3 regions of the Ectothiorhodospira sp. BSL-9 genome follow, and region 2 is predicted to be linked to each of the others. Evidence: predicted binding sites of a transcription regulator. Region 2 holds the regulator's gene; each other region holds the start of a gene.
What was found. The regulator sigma-54, encoded in region 2, starts transcription at its own class of promoters, with help from an activator protein. The targets are predictions, from matches to a motif close to TGGCANGNTNCNTGCTT.
Positions count from the first base shown of each region.

Region 1 (5,915 bases), 1.6 Mb from region 2:
CCACCCGCAGCATGCCCTGGCCAGCCGTCAGCAGGCGGCCTATGGGGGCATTGTTGCCTTCGAGGTCAAGGGGGCGCGGGAGCAGGCCTGGCAGGTGATCGACAGTACCCGCCTGCTGTCCATTACGGCGAACCTTGGGGACGCCAAGACCACCATCACCCATCCGGCCACCACCACCCACGGTCGCATCCAGCCCGAGCAGCGGGAGGTCCAGGGGATCGGTGAATCCCTGATCCGCGTGGCGGTGGGGCTTGAGGATATCCAGGACATCCAGCGGGACCTGGCCTGTGGGCTCGCCCGTCTCCCCTGATACGTTGCGCCGGCTCGGGTTCAGGATTGGCCTGGCGGGTCATTAATAGCAAAGATCTATCAGGATCATCCGAAAGCTACATTTGAATTTATCACGCTCATACCCTATAACTCTAAGGGCAGAACAATTGAACGTCCGGCGGTGTCACCCCCTCCAAGGGGTGTCTGCCAAGCATCCCGGACAGGGGCGGATGGTCCCATTCGGGGTGCCGGTTCAGTACAACACGATGAGCAATAAACGGAGGACGAAATGGGCGGAAATGACGTCAAGAGTGCAGGCAAGTGCCCCATCATGCATGGTGGCAATACCGCAACCGGTAACGACAACATGGATTGGTGGCCCAACGCACTGAACCTGGACATCCTTCACCAGCACGATACGAAGACCGACCCAATGGGGGAGGACTTCGACTACGCCGAGGAATTCAAGAAGCTGGACCTGGCGGCGGTCAAGCAGGACTTGCGTAACCTGATGACCGAGAGCCGGGACTGGTGGCCGGCGGACTGGGGCCATTACGGTGGCCTGATGATCCGCATGGCCTGGCATGCCGCGGGTACCTACCGCATCGCTGATGGTCGTGGCGGTGCCGGCACGGGTAACCAGCGCTTCGCCCCCATCAACAGCTGGCCCGACAACGGCAACCTGGACAAGGCCCGCCGTCTGCTGTGGCCCATCAAGAAGAAATATGGCAACAAGCTTTCCTGGGCCGACCTGATCATCCTGGCCGGCAACGTGGCCTATGAGTCCATGGGGTTCAAGACCTTCGGCTTTGCTGGCGGGCGGGCCGACATCTGGCACCCGGAAAAGGACACCTACTGGGGCTCCGAGAAGGAGTGGCTGGCCGAAAGCTCCAGCCGCTATGAAAGCGACGATCGCGAAAGCCTGGAAAACCCCCTGGCCGCCGTGCAGATGGGGCTGATCTACGTGAACCCCGAGGGCGTGGACGGCAACCCCGATCCGCTGAGAACCGCCCAGGATGTGCGGACCACCTTTGCCCGCATGGCCATGAATGACGAAGAGACCGTGGCCTTGACCGCCGGCGGTCACACCGTGGGCAAATGCCACGGCAATGGCGACGCCTCCAAGCTGGGCCCGGCCCCGGAAGGTGCCGATGTGGAAGAGCAGGGCCTGGGCTGGCGTAACCCCCAGGGCAAGGGCTGTGGCCGCGACGCCATCACCAGTGGCATTGAAGGTGCCTGGACCACGCACCCCACCCAGTGGGACAACGGCTACTTCAAGATGCTGTTTGAGCACGACTGGGAGCTGAAAAAGAGCCCGGCAGGTGCCTGGCAGTGGGAGCCGGTGGACATCAAGGAAGAAGACCGACCAGTGGATGTGGAGGATCCCTCCATTCGTTACAACCCCATCATGACCGACGCCGACATGGCCATGATCAAGGACCCGGCCTACCGCAAGATCTCCGAGCGCTTCTATAACGACCCGGAGTATTTCAACGAGGTCTTCGCCCGGGCCTGGTTCAAGCTGACCCACCGTGACCTGGGCCCCAAGAGCCGTTATCTCGGCCCTGAAGTGCCCCAGGAAGACCTGATCTGGCAGGATCCGGTGCCCAAGGTGGACTACACCCTGAGTGATGCCGAGGTGGCGGATCTGAAGGACAAGCTGCTCAACAGCGGCCTGAGTGCTTCGGAACTGATCACCACCGCCTGGGATAGCGCCCGTACCTTCCGCTGCTCCGACTACCGGGGCGGTGCCAACGGTGCCCGTATCCGCCTGGCCCCGCAAAAGGACTGGGACGCCAACGAGCCCGAGCGTCTGCAAAAGGTGCTGGGGGTGCTGGAAGGCATTCAGTCCGGTCTGGGCAAGCCGGTGAGTCTGGCGGACCTGATCGTGCTGGGTGGGACGGCAGCGGTGGAGAAGGCTGCCCGTGATGCCGGCTTCAACGTCACGGTGCCGTTTGCACCGGGTCGTGGCGATGCCACTGAGGAGATGACCGACGCCGAATCCTTCGACGTGCTCGAACCCTTGCACGATGGCTATCGCAACTGGCTGAAGAAGGATTATGTGGTCTCCGCTGAGGAGATGATGCTGGATCGCACGCAGCTGATGGGCCTGACGGCACCCGAGATGACCGTGCTGGTAGGCGGCATGCGGGTACTGGGTACCAACCACGGTGGCACGAAGCATGGTGTCTTCACCGATCGGGAAGGGGTGCTGACCAACGACTTCTTCGTGAACCTGACCGACATGGCCAACACCTGGAAGCCGAAGGGCGACAACCTCTACGAGATCGTTGACCGCCAGAGCGGTAACGTGAAATGGACGGCCACCCGGGTGGATCTGGTGTTCGGCTCCAACTCCATCCTGCGCTCCTACGCCGAGGTGTACGCCCAGGACGACGCGAAGGAAAAGTTCGTCAAGGACTTCGTGAAGGCCTGGACCAAGGTGATGAACGGGGATCGTTTTGATCTGAAGTAAGTCATTCTTTCACCCGAAAACCCTCTCCCGCTGGCGGGCGAGGGCAACCAAGGGGCGGATGGGCTACGCAATGCGCAGGCCCGTCCGCCCCTTTTATCATGTCTCCCCCTTTTATTGCTTACTTGCCATCCCGCTGGCCGGCCCGTCTGTTCCCCCTGCTACGGGTCATGCCCCTGGTTTGTAGCCAAGCCCACACAATGTTCCCGGTGACGACGACACTAAAATCATCTTTAAAACAATCACTTCACCTGGAATGTGTTATCTGGCCCGGAATATGCATTGCCACTCCCCGACGCACAGTGCATTTTCACCCGCTGCATGTCATGCGTTATATACAGGCAAACATAACGAAATCCCATAAGGTTCCCCATGCAACCGGAAATCGAAGGTCAGTTCTGGTTCAAGCTGCAAGGCAAGCCCTTTCTCGGCAGCGCGCGGATTCAGCTGCTTGAACAGGTGGCGGCCACCGGCTCCATCTCGGCGGCCGCTCGCGCCATCGGCATGAGCTACAAGGCGGCCTGGGACGCCATCGACGCCATGAACAACCTGTCTGATCAGCCCCTGCTGAAACGCCAGGCAGGTGGACGTCATGGGGGCGGCACCCGGCTCACGGCCCATGGCGAACAGGTGATTGCCCAGTACCGGTCGGCCGATCAGGCCTACCAGCAGTTTCTGGAGCAAATGGCGCAATCCACCGGCGAACTGGGGGATGTCTGGACACTGATGAGGAAACTCTCCATGCGTACGACAGCAAGGAATCATTACCAAGGCAAGGTCTGTCGGATCACTCGGGGCGCGGTCAGCGATGAGGTGACCGTGGACATCGGCCACGGCCTGGAGATCCATGCGGTGGTTACTCACGAGGCGGGGCAGGAGCTGGGCCTGGAACAGGGCAGGGAGGTCCATGTGCTGATCAAGTCCTCGTTCGTGGTGCTGGGCGAGATGACGGGTGATCTGCGCGTCTCTGCCCGAAACCGTCTGCCGGGCAGGGTCGCCCACGTGGAGGCGGGCCCCGTGAATGCTGAGGTCAAGCTGGATCTGGGTCATGGCCGCGTGCTCACTGCCATCGTCACCCGCGAGGCCCTGGACGAGGGCTGGCTTACCGAAGGGGCCGAGGCCTGTGCCCTGATCAAGGCTTCCCATGTACTGCTGGCAGTGACCGATTGACCCCAGGCTCAGCAAACAACCATCACCTTCATTGAACGCGATTTCACTTGAAAAGGAATAAAACCATGAGCCTTGTGTTATTCAGAGGACTGCTTGGCCTCACCCTGCTTGTCTTGATGGGCACGCTGCAGGCACAAGAGCCCACCCGCATTGCCGCCGCTGCCGATTTGCGCTTTGCCATGGACGAGATCCTGGAGGCCTATCAGGAAGACCATCCCGACCGCTCCATTGAGGTGATTTATGGCTCATCCGGTCGTTTCCGCGCCCAGATCGAGAATGGCGCGCCCTTTGACCTGTATTTTTCCGCCGATATCGAGTACCCGCGGATGCTTGAGGAGCGCGGGTTTGCGGCCTCCGAGGTCATTCCCTACGCCATAGGCCGCATCGTGTTGTGGAGCAACACGGTGGATGCTTCCGAACTGACCCTGGAGGATCTTTCCCGACCGGAGTTTCGGCGGATCGCCATTGCCAATCCCCGCCATGCCCCCTATGGGAAACGGGCGGAGGAGGCGTTGCGGGCCGTTGGTCTGTGGGATGAGTTGGTGCCCCGCTTTGTCTTTGGGGAGAACATCGCCCACGCACTGCAGCTGGTGGAGAGCGGTGCGGCCCAGGTGGGCGTAGTGGCGCTGTCGCTGGCGCTCAATCCCCATGTGAGGGATCAGGGCCCTTATTACCTGATCGATGACGATCTGCACAATCCGCTGGAGCAGGGTTTCATCATCACCCGTCGAGCCGCCGACAACGAGACCGCTGCCGACTTTGCCGAGTACATGAACGCCCCCACGAGCCGTGCCGTCATGCGGGCCTATGGGTTCATCCTGCCCGGCGAATGATGCCGGCTGACATACCTGCAAGGAGTCCAGCGGCATGTTCGGCATCAGCGACAGTGATCTGACCGCCCTGTGGATCACCCTCAAGCTGGCGGTGATCAGCACCAGTCTCCTCATGGTGCTGTGCGCCCCGCTGGCCTGGTGGCTGGCCCATACCCGATGGCGGGGCAAGGTGATGATCGAGGCGCTGGTGGCCATGCCGCTGGTGCTGCCGCCCACGGTCATGGGCTTTTATCTGCTGGTCCTGCTGGGGCCCAGAGGGGCCGTGGGGGGCTTTCTGGAGGATATCGGCGTGGGACATCTGGCCTTCACCTTCACCGGTCTGGTGATCGGTTCCATGATCTATTCCCTGCCGTTCGTGGTGCAGCCCCTGCAGAATGCCTTTGCCGCCACCGGCGGGCGGGTGCTGGAGACCGCGGCTACCCTGAGGGCCGGCCCCATGGACCGCTTCTTCACGGTGGTGCTGCCCCTGGCGCGCCGGGGCATCCTCACCGCAGCGGTGCTCTCATTTGCCCACACCCTCGGGGAATTCGGCGTCATCCTGATGATCGGCGGCAACATCCCCGGTCAGACCCAGGTGGCCTCCATCGCCATCTATGATCATGTGGAGGCCATGGACTATGCTTCGGCCCATGCCCTGTCCCTGCTGTTGGTGGCCCTGGCGTTCATCCTGTTGATGAGCGTGTATGGACTGAATCGACGCTTCAAGGTCGTGGGGGTGGCGTGATGAGCATCCATGCACGCTTTTTTCTGGATCGCAGCGATTTCACCCTGGACGTGGATCTGGAGATCCCCGGGCGCGGCGTGACCGCGCTGTTCGGTCGCTCCGGTTCCGGCAAGACCACGGTGCTGCGCTGTCTGGCGGGTCTGGAACGGATTCGTGAGGCCCGCCTCACCTTCAATGGTGAGACCTGGCAGGATGGCGCTCAATGGCTACCCGTGCATGAACGGCCCCTGGGCTACGTCTTCCAGGAGGGCAGCCTGTTTCCCCATCTCAGGGTGCGGGATAACCTGCTCTATGGTTTCAAGCGCCTGGCACCCGAGCAGCGCCGCCTGGAGCTGGACGAGGTGGCAACACTGCTGGGCCTCACGGATCTGCTGGCACGCTATCCGGACGAGCTTTCTGGTGGCCAGCGTCAGCGGGCATCGATTGGTCGTGCCCTGCTCACCAG
Region 1 is NZ_CP011994.1:2,048,454-2,054,368, forward strand. Features, by position in the region: gene ECTOBSL9_RS09670 (O-succinylhomoserine sulfhydrylase) at 1-310, shown strand, start outside; gene katG (catalase/peroxidase HPI) at 560-2,746, shown strand; gene ECTOBSL9_RS09680 (TOBE domain-containing protein) at 3,116-3,913, shown strand; gene modA (molybdate ABC transporter substrate-binding protein) at 3,988-4,746, shown strand; gene modB (molybdate ABC transporter permease subunit) at 4,781-5,470, shown strand; gene modC (molybdenum ABC transporter ATP-binding protein) at 5,470-5,915, shown strand, end outside.
Region 1: a site for sigma-54 is predicted at 3,010-3,026, ahead of ECTOBSL9_RS09680 (TOBE domain-containing protein). Genes of this name have one in related genera too.

Region 2 (5,915 bases):
GGATACCCTGGAACTTGAGAGTCAGGTAAGAGGCACCTATGTTCCGCACTGACATCCCCACGGGCCCGCACCTGGCGGGGCTGCTATTGGCCGTTTCGCTGGCCTGGATGCCTGCCGCACAGGGCCAGCACGACCCCGATCTGCCCATCCGCATCGAGGCGGATCGCGCCAGCCTGGACGATCAGCGGGGGGTGAGTGTTTACAAGGGTAACGTCACCATCACCCAGGGCGACACCGTCATCACGGGCGACGAGGTGACAGTGCATGCCCCCCAGCGGCAACTCCAGCGCATGGTCTCCGAAGGACGCCTGGCCACCCTGACCACGCGGGATGAATCCAACCGCGAGGTTCGCGCCGAGGCACGACGCATGGAGTTCTTTCCGGATGGACCGCGGGTGGTGCTCACCGGCGAGGCCCGGGTATGGCAGGGGGACGACGAATTCCGCGGCAGCAGCATCGTCTATAACCTGGAGGCCGCCACCCTTGAAGCCAGCACCGGTGACACAGGCCGGGTAGAGGCCATCTTCGCACCCCGTGACCGTGATCGCTCTCGCCCAGAGGACGGCGACACGCCATGAGCCGCCTGGAGACCGACAAGCTGGTCAAGCGTTACCGGGCGATCAAACCCGTGGACGGCGCCTCCATCCACATCAATAGTGGGGAGGTGGTGGGCCTGCTGGGCCCCAATGGCGCTGGCAAGACCACCTGCTTCTACATGATCGTGGGCCTGGTACCCTGCGACGAAGGCCAGATCCGCCTGGACGGCCGCGACATCACCCGACTGCCCATGCACGCAAGGGCCCGCATGGGCGTGGGCTATCTCCCCCAGGAGCCCTCGGTATTCCGCAAGCTCTCCGTGGCAGACAACATCATGGCTGTGCTGGAGGTCCGCCGCGACCTCAACAAGGCCCAGCGTCTGGAGAAGATGGAATCCCTGCTGGAGGAGTTCCAGATCCAGCACATCCGCGACAACGCCGGGGTCAGTCTCTCCGGTGGCGAACGACGGCGCGTGGAGATCGCCCGTGCCCTGGCCACCGAGCCGGCCTTCATCCTTCTGGACGAGCCCTTCGCCGGCGTGGACCCCATCTCGGTGATCGAGATCCAGCGGATCATCACCCATCTCACGTCACGGAACATCGGTGTACTGATCACCGACCACAATGTGCGCGAGACCCTGGGCATCTGCAACCGGGCCTACATCCTCAGTGGCGGGCACATCATCAGCCAGGGCGCGCCGGAAGACGTACTGGCCGACCCGCAGGTCCGCCGCGTCTATCTAGGGGAGAACTTCCGCCTGTGAAGCCGAGACTCCCCATTCAGCGTGCGGTTTTCGGGACATGGGTCCCATTTTTGCTGGCACACCGTATAATCTCTCTTGAAAGCATCATTTACGCCGGGGGCCTGCCCCCGCCTTCATCATCAGGCATCAAAGACCCGGGCCCCGGCCCGATGGCGCGCGTCGTGCTATGTTGAAACCGTCCGTCCAGCTCCGGCTGGGTCAAAACCTGACCATGACCCCGCAGCTGCAGCAGGCCATTCGCCTGCTGCAGCTCTCGACGCTGGAATTGCAGGCCCAGATCCAGGAGACCCTGGAAATCAATCCCATGCTCGAGGCCGTGGAGGGCACGGAGGCAGATCAGGAGACCGCCAGCGAGGAGCCTCGCGAGCAGGAGCAGGCCGATACCTCCGAGGCAGCAGAAGCAGCGGAGGCCGCCGCCGAGACGGAAGGCAACGCCGAGGGCAGTCAGGAGCAGATCCCCGACGAATTACCGGTGGACAGCAACTGGGACGACATCTACGATGTGCCCCCTTCCAGCGCCGGACAGTCGGATCACGACGGGCGCGACCTTTTCGAGAACCAGACCGGACCCTCGGAAAGCCTGCATGAACACCTCATGTGGCAGGTGCATTTGTCGTCCATGAGTGAGCGTGACCGGGCCATTGCCTTGACCATCATTGATTCCATTAACGAAGACGGCTATCTGGCCGAACCCATCGAACAGATCCACGCAGCCCTGGCCACGGACCGGGAGATGGACCTGGAACTGGACGAGGTGGAAGCCGTGCTGAACATGGTTCAGCACCTGGACCCGGTGGGCGTGGGCGCACGTGACCTGGCCGAATGCCTGGGCCTGCAACTGGCCCAGTTCCCGGAGGACACACCCTGGCTGACCGAGGCCCGCACCCTGGCCCGTGAACACCTGGACGCTCTGGGTGCACGTGATTACAAGGGCGTGCAGCGGCGCCTGGGGCTGGATGATGGCGAGTTGCAGCAGGTGATCGCCCTGATTCAGACACTGAACCCGCGCCCAGGCGGGGTCATCAGCAGCAGTTCGCCCGAATACATCATTCCCGATGTCTTCGTGCGCAAGCGAGAGGGCCGCTGGCAGGTGGAGCTCAACCCGGAAATCGCGCCACGCTTGCGGGTCAACCCCCTGTATGCCAGTTTCGTGCGCCGCGCCGATTCCAGCCAGGACAACACCTACATGCGCAACAGCCTCCAGGAGGCCCGCTGGTTCATCAAGAGCCTGCAAAGCCGCAACGAGACTCTGCTACGGGTGGGCACCGCCATTGTCGAGCACCAGCGTGCCTTCCTGGAATACGGTGACGAGGCCATGAAACCTCTGGTGCTGCGCGATATTGCCGAACAACTGGAGATGCATGAGTCCACCATCTCCCGGGTGACCACCCAGAAATTCATGCATACCCCCCGGGGTATCTACGAATTCAAGTATTTCTTCTCCAGCCATGTGGGCACGGCCGACGGCGGTGAGTGTTCAGCCACCGCGATCCGCGCCATGATCCGCAAGCTGGTTGCCGAAGAGCCCCAGGGCAAGCCCATGAGTGACAGCAAGATCGCCCAGGTCCTGGTGGATCGGGGTATTCATGTGGCACGACGCACCGTGGCCAAGTACCGTGAGGCCATGGCCATTCCGCCATCCAACGAACGCAAGCGGCTCGTCTGAAGCAAACCCACGCAGCCGTCCTGCTCATTACCCATCCCTACCTATTTCCAAGGAGTCATCTCATGCAGATCAACCTCACCGGTCATCACGTCGACCTGACCGACGCCCTGCGCAACTACGTCAACGAGAAGTTCGAGCGCCTGGAGCGGCATTTTGACAACGTCATCGACGTGCACGTGATCCTGACCGTGGAGAAGCTGCAGCAAAAGGCCGAGAGCAACCTGTTGCTCAGCGGTAACAGCATCCATGCCGAGGCCAGCCACACGGACATGTACGCCGCCATCGACGCCCTGGTGGACAAACTGGATCGCCAGGTGGTGAAGCACAAGGAGAAGCTCAAGGACCACCACCGGGCTGAAGGCTCCCACCGCAACCACATCGAGTGAACGCTTCATGAACATCGGTGATCTTCTCGCCCCTGAGCGGGTGCACTGCCAGACGGACGTGAGCAGTAAGAAACGTGCGCTGGAGATGCTGGGCGAGATGCTCTCCAATCATCTGCCCAAGCTCACCCAGGGCGAGATCTTCGACAGCCTGCTGGCCCGGGAGCGCCTGGGCAGCACGGGCCTGGGGCATGGCGTGGCCATCCCCCATGGTCGTCTGGCCGGCGCCAGCGAGGCCTGTGCCGCGCTGCTCAAGCTGGAAAAGGGCGTCGACTACGATGCCCCAGACAGTGAGCCGGTGGACATCCTGTTCGCGCTGGTGGTGCCGGCAGACTGCACAGACGAGCATCTTCAGATCCTCGCGTTGCTGGCCAGGATGTTCTCCGATCCGGAGACGCTGGCCCGGCTGCGCAGCACCTCCGGCCCTTCGGACCTGCTGACTCTGGTGCAGGAATGGGACACCGAAGACACCGGATGACCCCATGACCGACTCGCTCACCGTCAGCAACATCATGGAGGTCATGGAGGAGCGCCTGGGCCTCGTCTGGGTGGCGGGCACCCAGGGGTGTGGCCGGAGCATATCGCACCGTTCCACCCCCCATGGGAGCCCGTCCCTGGTGGGTCACCTGAACATCATCCACCCCAATCAGATCCAGGTACTGGGGAGCGACGAGATGCGCTACCTGTGGTCGCTGCGCAAGAACTCCCAGCGAGACATTCTGGAGCAATTGTGCAGCGGCGCCTCCTCCATGCTGATCGTCACCGATAACCTGGAGCCCCTCCCCGAGCTGCGCACCCTGTCGGAACGCCAGTCGGTACCGCTGCTGCGCACCGCCCTGCCCAGCCATGAACTGATCAATATCCTGCGTTACTTCTTCAGCAACAAGCTGGCGGAAACCACCACCCTGCACGGGGTGTTCATGGAAGTGCTGGGAATCGGGGTGCTGGTGACCGGCGAGAGCGCCGTGGGCAAGAGCGAACTGGCCCTGGAACTCATCAGCCGGGGCCACCGTCTGGTGGCGGACGATGCCCCGGAATTCGCCCGAATCGCCCCGGACATCCTGCGCGGTACCTGCCCGCCGGTGCTGGAGAACTTTCTTGAGGTCAGGGGTTTGGGCGTACTCAATGTGAAGGCCATGTACGGCGACAGCGCCATCAAGAACAGCAAGTACCTGCGCCTGATCATCGACCTCAAGGATCAGGCCAAGGTGCAGGCCGAGGATATCGACCGCCTGCACGGGGTGCGCTTCACCCGGGTGGTGCTGGGGCTGGAAATCCCGGTCATCACCCTACCGGTAGCCCCGGGACGCAACCTGGCCGTCATGGTGGAAGGCGCCATTCGCAATCACCTGCTGCGCCTGCGCGGTTATTATGCCGGCGACGACCTGGCTGCCCGACAGCGCAAGCAGATGCAGAGCGAAAGCCCATGAAACTCATCATCGTCAGTGGCCTGTCCGGCTCCGGCAAGACCGTGGCCCTGCATGCCCTGGAGGATGCAGGCTATTACTGCATCGACAACCTGCACCTGGGCCTGCTCACGGCAGTGGTCGCCCAGCTGCGCAGCCCACGCCTCACCCTGTACGACGAGGCGGCCGTGGGCATCGACGCCCGCAGTGGCATCGAGGAACTGGATCGTTTCGACACCATCGTCGAGGAGATCCGCGCCATGGGGGTGGACCTGCAGGTCATCTTCCTCCAGGCAGAGGAAGAAACCCTGCTGCGGCGCTTCAGCGAAACCCGTCGACGACATCCCCTCACCCGCGACGGCGTGCCCCTGTGGGAGGCCATCCATCTGGAGCGCAAACTGCTCTCCAATATTGCCAACCATGCCGACCTGGCCATCGACACCACCCGCACCAACGTGCATCAGTTGAGCCAGACGATCCGTGAGCGGGTGGAGCAGGCCGCTGACCGGGGCATCTCCCTGCTGATCCAGTCCTTCGGCTTCAAGCATGGTGCGCCAGTGGACTCGGATTTTGTCTTCGATGTACGCTGTCTCCCCAACCCTCACTGGGAACCGCTGCTGCGCGGCCTCACCGGCCGTGACGAGGAAGTGGCCCAATTCCTGGACAATCACCCCATGGTGGAGGAGATGTTTGCCTCGTTACGCGACTTCCTGACCACCTGGATCCCGCGCTTCGAGGGTGAAAACCGCTCATACCTGACCGTATCCATTGGTTGCACTGGCGGGCAGCATCGCTCAGTCTATCTGGCGGAGAGACTGGCGGAACATTTCCGCGGCCTCAGGGGCGAGGCGGTGAGCACCCGTCACCGTGAACTTTCCTGATCCTTGAACCGGGATGCCAGCATGTCCGTCGGACTCATGATCATTACACACAATCACATCGGGGAAGACCTGCTCAGCACGGCGCGTTCCATGATGGGCACCATCCCGCTGGAAACGTACTGCCTGGCGGTCTCCCAGTCCGGTGACCCGGACATCCTCCTGGGCAAGGCCATCGACGCCTATCATCGACTGCACCAGGGGGACGGCGTGCTGGTGCTCACCGACATGTACGGTTCCACCCCCAGCAATATCGCCAACCGTCTCACCCAGCAGCCCAAG
Region 2 is NZ_CP011994.1:431,402-437,316, forward strand. Features, by position in the region: gene lptC (LPS export ABC transporter periplasmic protein LptC) at 1-52, shown strand, start outside; gene lptA (lipopolysaccharide transport periplasmic protein LptA) at 39-578, shown strand; gene lptB (LPS export ABC transporter ATP-binding protein) at 575-1,300, shown strand; gene ECTOBSL9_RS02235 (RNA polymerase factor sigma-54) at 1,467-2,966, shown strand; gene hpf (ribosome hibernation-promoting factor, HPF/YfiA family) at 3,029-3,352, shown strand; gene ECTOBSL9_RS02245 (PTS sugar transporter subunit IIA) at 3,360-3,827, shown strand; gene hprK (HPr(Ser) kinase/phosphatase) at 3,832-4,779, shown strand; gene rapZ (RNase adapter RapZ) at 4,776-5,636, shown strand; gene ECTOBSL9_RS02260 (PTS sugar transporter subunit IIA) at 5,658-5,915, shown strand, end outside.

Region 3 (5,915 bases), 1.1 Mb from region 2:
CTACCGGCAACGGCTGGCCAGCCTGAGCTGGTTCATGAAATGTTTGAATGAGCCCATCGCCCGGCAGGCCAATCAGGAGGACGGCTGCACGGGGCACTTCTGGGAGGCCCGCTTCAAGTCCCAGGCCCTGTGCACCGAATCCGCCCTGCTCAGTTGCATGGCCTACGTGGATCTCAACCCGGTGCGGGCCGGGATGGCGGCCACGCCGGAGACTTCGGAACACACCAGCATCAAGGAACGCATAGCGCCCCGGTTCCACCTGGCCCAGGCAGTGCGCGAGCAGATGAAGCTGGACGCCTTGCTGCGGTTCGATGTGCCGGTGAAGCCGTTGCTGCCGTTTGAAGGTGCGTTCGCAGACCGGGAGCAGCCCGGCATCCCGTTTGCGTTCGAGGATTATCTGTCCCTGGTGGACTACACGGGTCGGGCCATCGACCCGAGGAAGAAGGGCGCCATTGCCGGCACCCAGCCCCCGATACTGCAGCGGCTGGGACTCACCCCGGATCAGTGGCTGGCTCAGAGTACGCAATTTGAGGCTCTGTACCGGCCGCAGCGGCGACGATCAGCGGCCTGAAGGTCTCTCCTCCTTTATTGGTTTTCCCGTGCTGCGGTCATATGCCGAGGATGGTCTGCGCCTGCCGTGCGTATGTCGGGAGCGGATATCGGGGGTAAATCAGCGGCTGACGGTAGTTTCGGGCTCGGGATATGGAGAACTGCGGGAAAGGGGTGTTGGGCCTATCGGTATTACGCGAATAGCCGAGTAAAAGGATCAAGAGTGCCTGTCCTTTGTTGTTGCCAAGACCGGTGACCGAGGTGGTCTGCCCGTCCAGGGCCGCCGCCGTCGCTGTCAGCAGCGCGTTGAAGCGGGTGCGGTGAATGGATTGACAAGCAACCCCCAAGTTTGCGTGAATCAGGTCCGTGGCATGCATCGGTTTGTTTCGTGCTTCTTTTTCGGCTTCGTAACCCTAAAGAATCACGATCTTGCCGGTGCATGTCCACCCCTGTCTCCTCTTATCCTACTGTTTCACAAGGAATTCTGCCCGCTAAAACGTGGGGATACGCCAGGGTCTGATGACGACGTGCTGCGCGCTCCCGCACCTGGAAAAGGCTCCACCGCGCCGTTACGCTACCCGTGAACGCACCGAATACGCCTTCGCCGACCTGCGTCGGTCCCTGGCCCGACGCCTCAACTATGAGGGCTTTGGTATCCGTTGCCCGGATTCGCCCAAACCCCCACAAAATACCCTGATCGCGCGGCTACTGGAACTCGCAGCGTGACGGGATCTCGGAAACTTTAGTGGAGTAACATGTTTTGATGCAGAACCCTATGAATCTTGAAGCCGCTATAGCCCGCTGGAGTGAGCAACTGGGCCCTGATCGGGTGTTAACCGACCCCAATCTCCTCACTCCCTTTCACTACAGCACCATAGCCGCCAAGCGGCGCATTCCGGCCGTATTGCGACCGAGCACGACCGAGGAGATTGTGGCTCTGGTTAAAATTGCCGCTGAGCATTCTACTCCGCTTTACCCGATCAGCACCGGTCACAACTGGGGTTATGGGAGCGCCAACCCGGTCGTCAATGACTGTGTGATCGTCGATCTCTCGGACATGACTGCCATCGATGCCAGCAATATCGAACTGGGTATCATCACCGTAGAACCGGGTGTTACCCAAGGCATGCTGCGGGCATTTCTCGATGAGCGTGGACTACCATTTTTGGTCCCGGTACACGGTGGTGGACCAAGCTGTAGTTTAGTCGGCAACGCCATAGAGCGAGGCTATGGTATCACTCCCTATGCAGACCATTTTGCCGCGGTAATGGGCCTTGAGGCTGTCTTGCCAAACGGTGAATGCTACCACTCCGCCCTTAGCGATCTCGGGGCTCCCAAGGTTGATCGTATCTTCAAATGGGGTATCGGCCCCTATCTCGACGGCGTGTTTACCCAAAGCAATTTCGGCATCGTCACCCGCATGAGCATCGCCCTAGCACCTGTACCGGAACGAGTTGAGACCTTTTTCTTTGGGGTGCGCTCCCACGAGGAATTCTCCGAAGCCGTGGCCGCAATTCGGCAAGTGCTGCGGGCTGTTGGTAACGTTACCGGATCCGTTAATCTCATGAATGCGCGGCGCGTGCTATCAATGATGGAGCAATACCCTGCCGACAAAGTCGGACCACAAGGCATAGTGCCGACGGAGACCATCGCAGCAATGGCCCGCAGGGCGCGAGTCATGCCATGGACGGGGATTGGTGCCATGTATGGAACCTCAAAGGTGGTCAAGGCCGCACGCTCGGCCATTCGTCATTCGTTAAAGGGCGTCGCGCGCCGTCTAGTGTTTGTAAGCCCCGCGCGGGTTCAACAGGGACGTCGCCTATTAGAGTTTTTGCCACGTAACGGCGGGCAGCGACTATGGACCTATGTAAGCACCCTGGATAAAAGCCTCCAACTTATTGCTGGCTCACCTAGCGAGATTGCTTTACCTTTGGCATATTGGAAATCGGGCGCTAAACCGGCGCCGAGAAGCGGTCAGCAATTTAACCCAGCGGCAGACGGATGTGGGCTGATCTGGTACACGCCGCTAGTACCCATGAGCCCGCATTGCGTCCTCAAGTACGTTGAGGAGGTAGAACGCGTTTGTGCTGAGCACGGTATCGAGCCATTGATAACTCTGACCAGTCTATCCGACCGCTGCTTCGACAGCACTGTACCGTTGCTGTTCGATCGGGATGACCCTGAAGCTGCGGAACGCGCCAACGCGTGTTACGCAGCCCTGTTAAGTTCAGGGCAAGCCTTGGGGTGCGTTCCATATCGCGCAGGAATCAATTCAATGCACCTGTATACAGGCATTGACTCAGCGCATTGGCGGCTAGTGAAACAGCTTAAAACAGCGATTGACCCAAATAATATCATGGCACCGGGAAGGTACTGCCCACTCGATTGACGTCGCATTGGGAGAGCGATCCTCGGCATGCTAACAGCCTGAGTCCGTGGCAAGGTCGTCTGCCGGCCGGAAATTCGCCCCGGGAGCTGACTATTCACCACGCTGGACACAACGGTCTGCGTATTCCGGAGCAAGGTTGCCACTGATTCCACGGCAAGGCTGCCACCCAGGCAGAGGCGCTGAGTGGACTCATCGAAGTGTCCAGACGCGGGATAACTTACCGGTAGGCTGGTCCTTTCCATCCGGGGAAGGTTCGATGCCAGCGAAGAGGTTATCCATGCGCGGAAGATCAAAGAAGTCCTACGCCTCAAATGGGAGCGAGGGCTGAGCAACCGCCAGGTTGCATTGGCCTGCGGTATCAGTCGTCCCACCGTGAGGGAGTATCTTCGGCGTTTTGCCGAGGCGGGTTTGAGTTGGCCATTGCCAGAGGATCTGGGCGAAAGTCGCCTGGAGCAGTTGTTATTTCCGCCCCCGCCAGACCTGCCAGCCCATGCCCGGGTCGTACCGGACTGGCATCGGGTCAAAGAGGAGTTGAGGGGCAAGCACGTCACCCTTTTCCTGATCTGGCAGGAGTACCGGGAAGCCCACCCGGAGGGGTATCAGTACAGCTGGTTTTGCGAGAACTATCGGGCCTGGCAGGGCAAGCTGGACATGGTGATGCGCCAGGACCACCGGGCTGGAGAGAAGCTGTTTGTGGACTATGCCGGCCAGTCAGCGCCGTCCCGCCACCTAAGAACCGTGCGTGTGAAGGTGTCGCCTTTCTTGACATGAGCCGAGGATCCACTAGTTGTGAGCCTCATTGTAAGCCTTTTAAGTTATTGAAAATAATATGAAATAATAATTCGGCACGGATAATGCTTTGTTAAGGCTGGCAAGCAGTATGACGTACCTTTCGTATACCCCGAGGAGATCAGTGATGAAAAACTTGAAATGTGGCCTAGTCGTTGCCGCCTTAGCCGGTGCGCTAGCCCTCCCGATCAATGCGAGCGCTAGCTTTTTATCTTATACCCTTAACCCTTACGGCGACGGCAACTCAGACAATGAGGTGGCCGTGGGCGAATGGTTGGATTTTACGGGCGCCCTTTATGCTGAGAACACGTTCACAGGCGCCACTACTTTTGACGTCACCCAATATGGGTACGCAGATATAATCGGCCGCGATGGGGGCAATCTCACAATATTTAACGAAGACAACGCCAACCTTTTCGGGCGATATCGGGCATCAGGCTCGGGCGATACTGACACAGGGAGTGTCTCAATAAACGATGGTTTCATCGAGCTATATTCCGGTGGGTTTGGAGGTACGCTAATCGCGAGTTTTGATGTTTTTGGTGGTGGAACGCAAGCACTTGATCTTTCCGGTGCGCCTGATGGTGCCGCTGGACTAAATGCAATAGCGACATTCTTTGAACCGGGATTTTTCTTTCGCGACAACGACGGTACAGACCTAGCGGATTTGATTCTCGCAGAGGAGTTCGTGTTCGGGTTTTCCACCAGCGATGTTTCTCAAACGACCAGTCTAACCGCAATCGCGACTCAGCGAGACATACTTGAACTTGCTTTTCCCACTGAGTTTGGCGGATTCGCTACTGGAAACGATGAAGACGATCAAGGCCGCTTAACCAATCTGTACGCCGGAGCATCGGGCCAGGTTCGTCTCGCCCAAGAGGTGCCTGAGCCGGCCTCCTTGGCCTTGGCCGGGATAGGCTTACTGGCACTCGGTGCCGCGATGCGCAGACGCAAAAGTTCCATCTAAGGTGAGTTAACCGATGGCCCAACAAGCCGGCCTTAAGGTCGGCTTGTTCTTTACGTGCGCCAGGCATGGCGCGCAGCGCCTGACTGGCGCTGTTCCCGAGGGTGGTGCCTCGGGATGACTTGGTGGTGAAAGTCACATGCACGCCCGGCAAGGGGAAGTGCTAGCCCTGCCCTTTACCCATAAGTCGCGCAGACCAATTGCTTTTGCCGACCATGATCATGCGATTCCATCCCGCAAGGCATAGGCAGAGCTTATGCCGGTGAGCTTGATGTAGCCATGCCAGATCAGTTGGTGGTACCTGTCCGGTAGCCCCCGTATTTCATAGCCCGCCCTAGTACTACAGCCGTAACTGGCAGCGGTGATCATTCATCAGGCGACAGCCAGGCCATCTGCTGCCGACAGTGGCACTGCCAAGCCCGATATTGATGTCGTCGTCGCCAATCTGACCAATGAAGTACGTGCGACAACTTGTGCTGCCCATGCCAAATCCATTTCCCTATAAGCCGTTTGAGTTCGGGGAGTGTCCATTAAATCCTGTCGGCAGCGTTTTTTTTGCTGGTGGGTCGCCTGCCTAATCGCCACCAGCAGAGAATGCGCCAGCAGTGACAAGGTGATATGACGATACCAGCTCCCCCAGCGTCTCACCTCGTACTCATCCAAGCCGCACTCGCTCTTGGCCGTCTGAAAACCCTGCTCGATTTTCCAGTGCTGACCTGCGAGCCACACCAGTGTCTCGATAGACGCCCAGTCCTTAGGAGCATGGACCACGTAATAGGCCAATTCACCCGGTTTCGAGAGGCTTCGCCGGATCAGAAGATAGGTACGCGTCCGGTAGGGCACGTATCCCCTGGTCCAGCACACGCTCCAGCATCCTGCGAGCAAGCTCCGGCTTGCTGGCAAAGTCGACATCATCGGGGATCCCAGCACGCCGACAACGTTCTCGATCCTGTGTCCAGGACTTGGGCAAGTAGAGGGCGCGATCCAGAAAAGCATGCCCTGCCGGACTGGCGTAGAGGAGAAAGACCCCGATCTGACTGTTCTCGATACGACCGGCGGTGCCACTATACTGACGTTGCACACCAGCAGAATGCTGCCCTTTCTTGATGAAGCCGGTCTCGTCCAGGACCAGAACACCTTCAGGGGAGCCCAGTGTATCGATGACCCACTGGCGGAGGACATCACGCGCCGCATCCGCATCCCAGCGGGCACGATCCAACAGAT
Region 3 is NZ_CP011994.1:1,526,336-1,532,250, forward strand. Features, by position in the region: gene ECTOBSL9_RS07215 (transposase) at 1-571, shown strand, start outside; gene ECTOBSL9_RS07220 (hypothetical protein) at 609-926, opposite strand; gene ECTOBSL9_RS16960 (hypothetical protein) at 1,069-1,275, shown strand; gene ECTOBSL9_RS07225 (FAD-binding oxidoreductase) at 1,313-2,938, shown strand; partial or broken gene ECTOBSL9_RS16510 (helix-turn-helix domain-containing protein) at 3,195-3,658, shown strand; gene ECTOBSL9_RS07235 (PEP-CTERM sorting domain-containing protein) at 3,855-4,694, shown strand; partial or broken gene ECTOBSL9_RS16515 (IS701 family transposase) at 5,265-5,915, opposite strand, start outside.
Region 3: a site for sigma-54 is predicted at 3,782-3,798, ahead of ECTOBSL9_RS07235 (PEP-CTERM sorting domain-containing protein). Genes of this name have one in related genera too.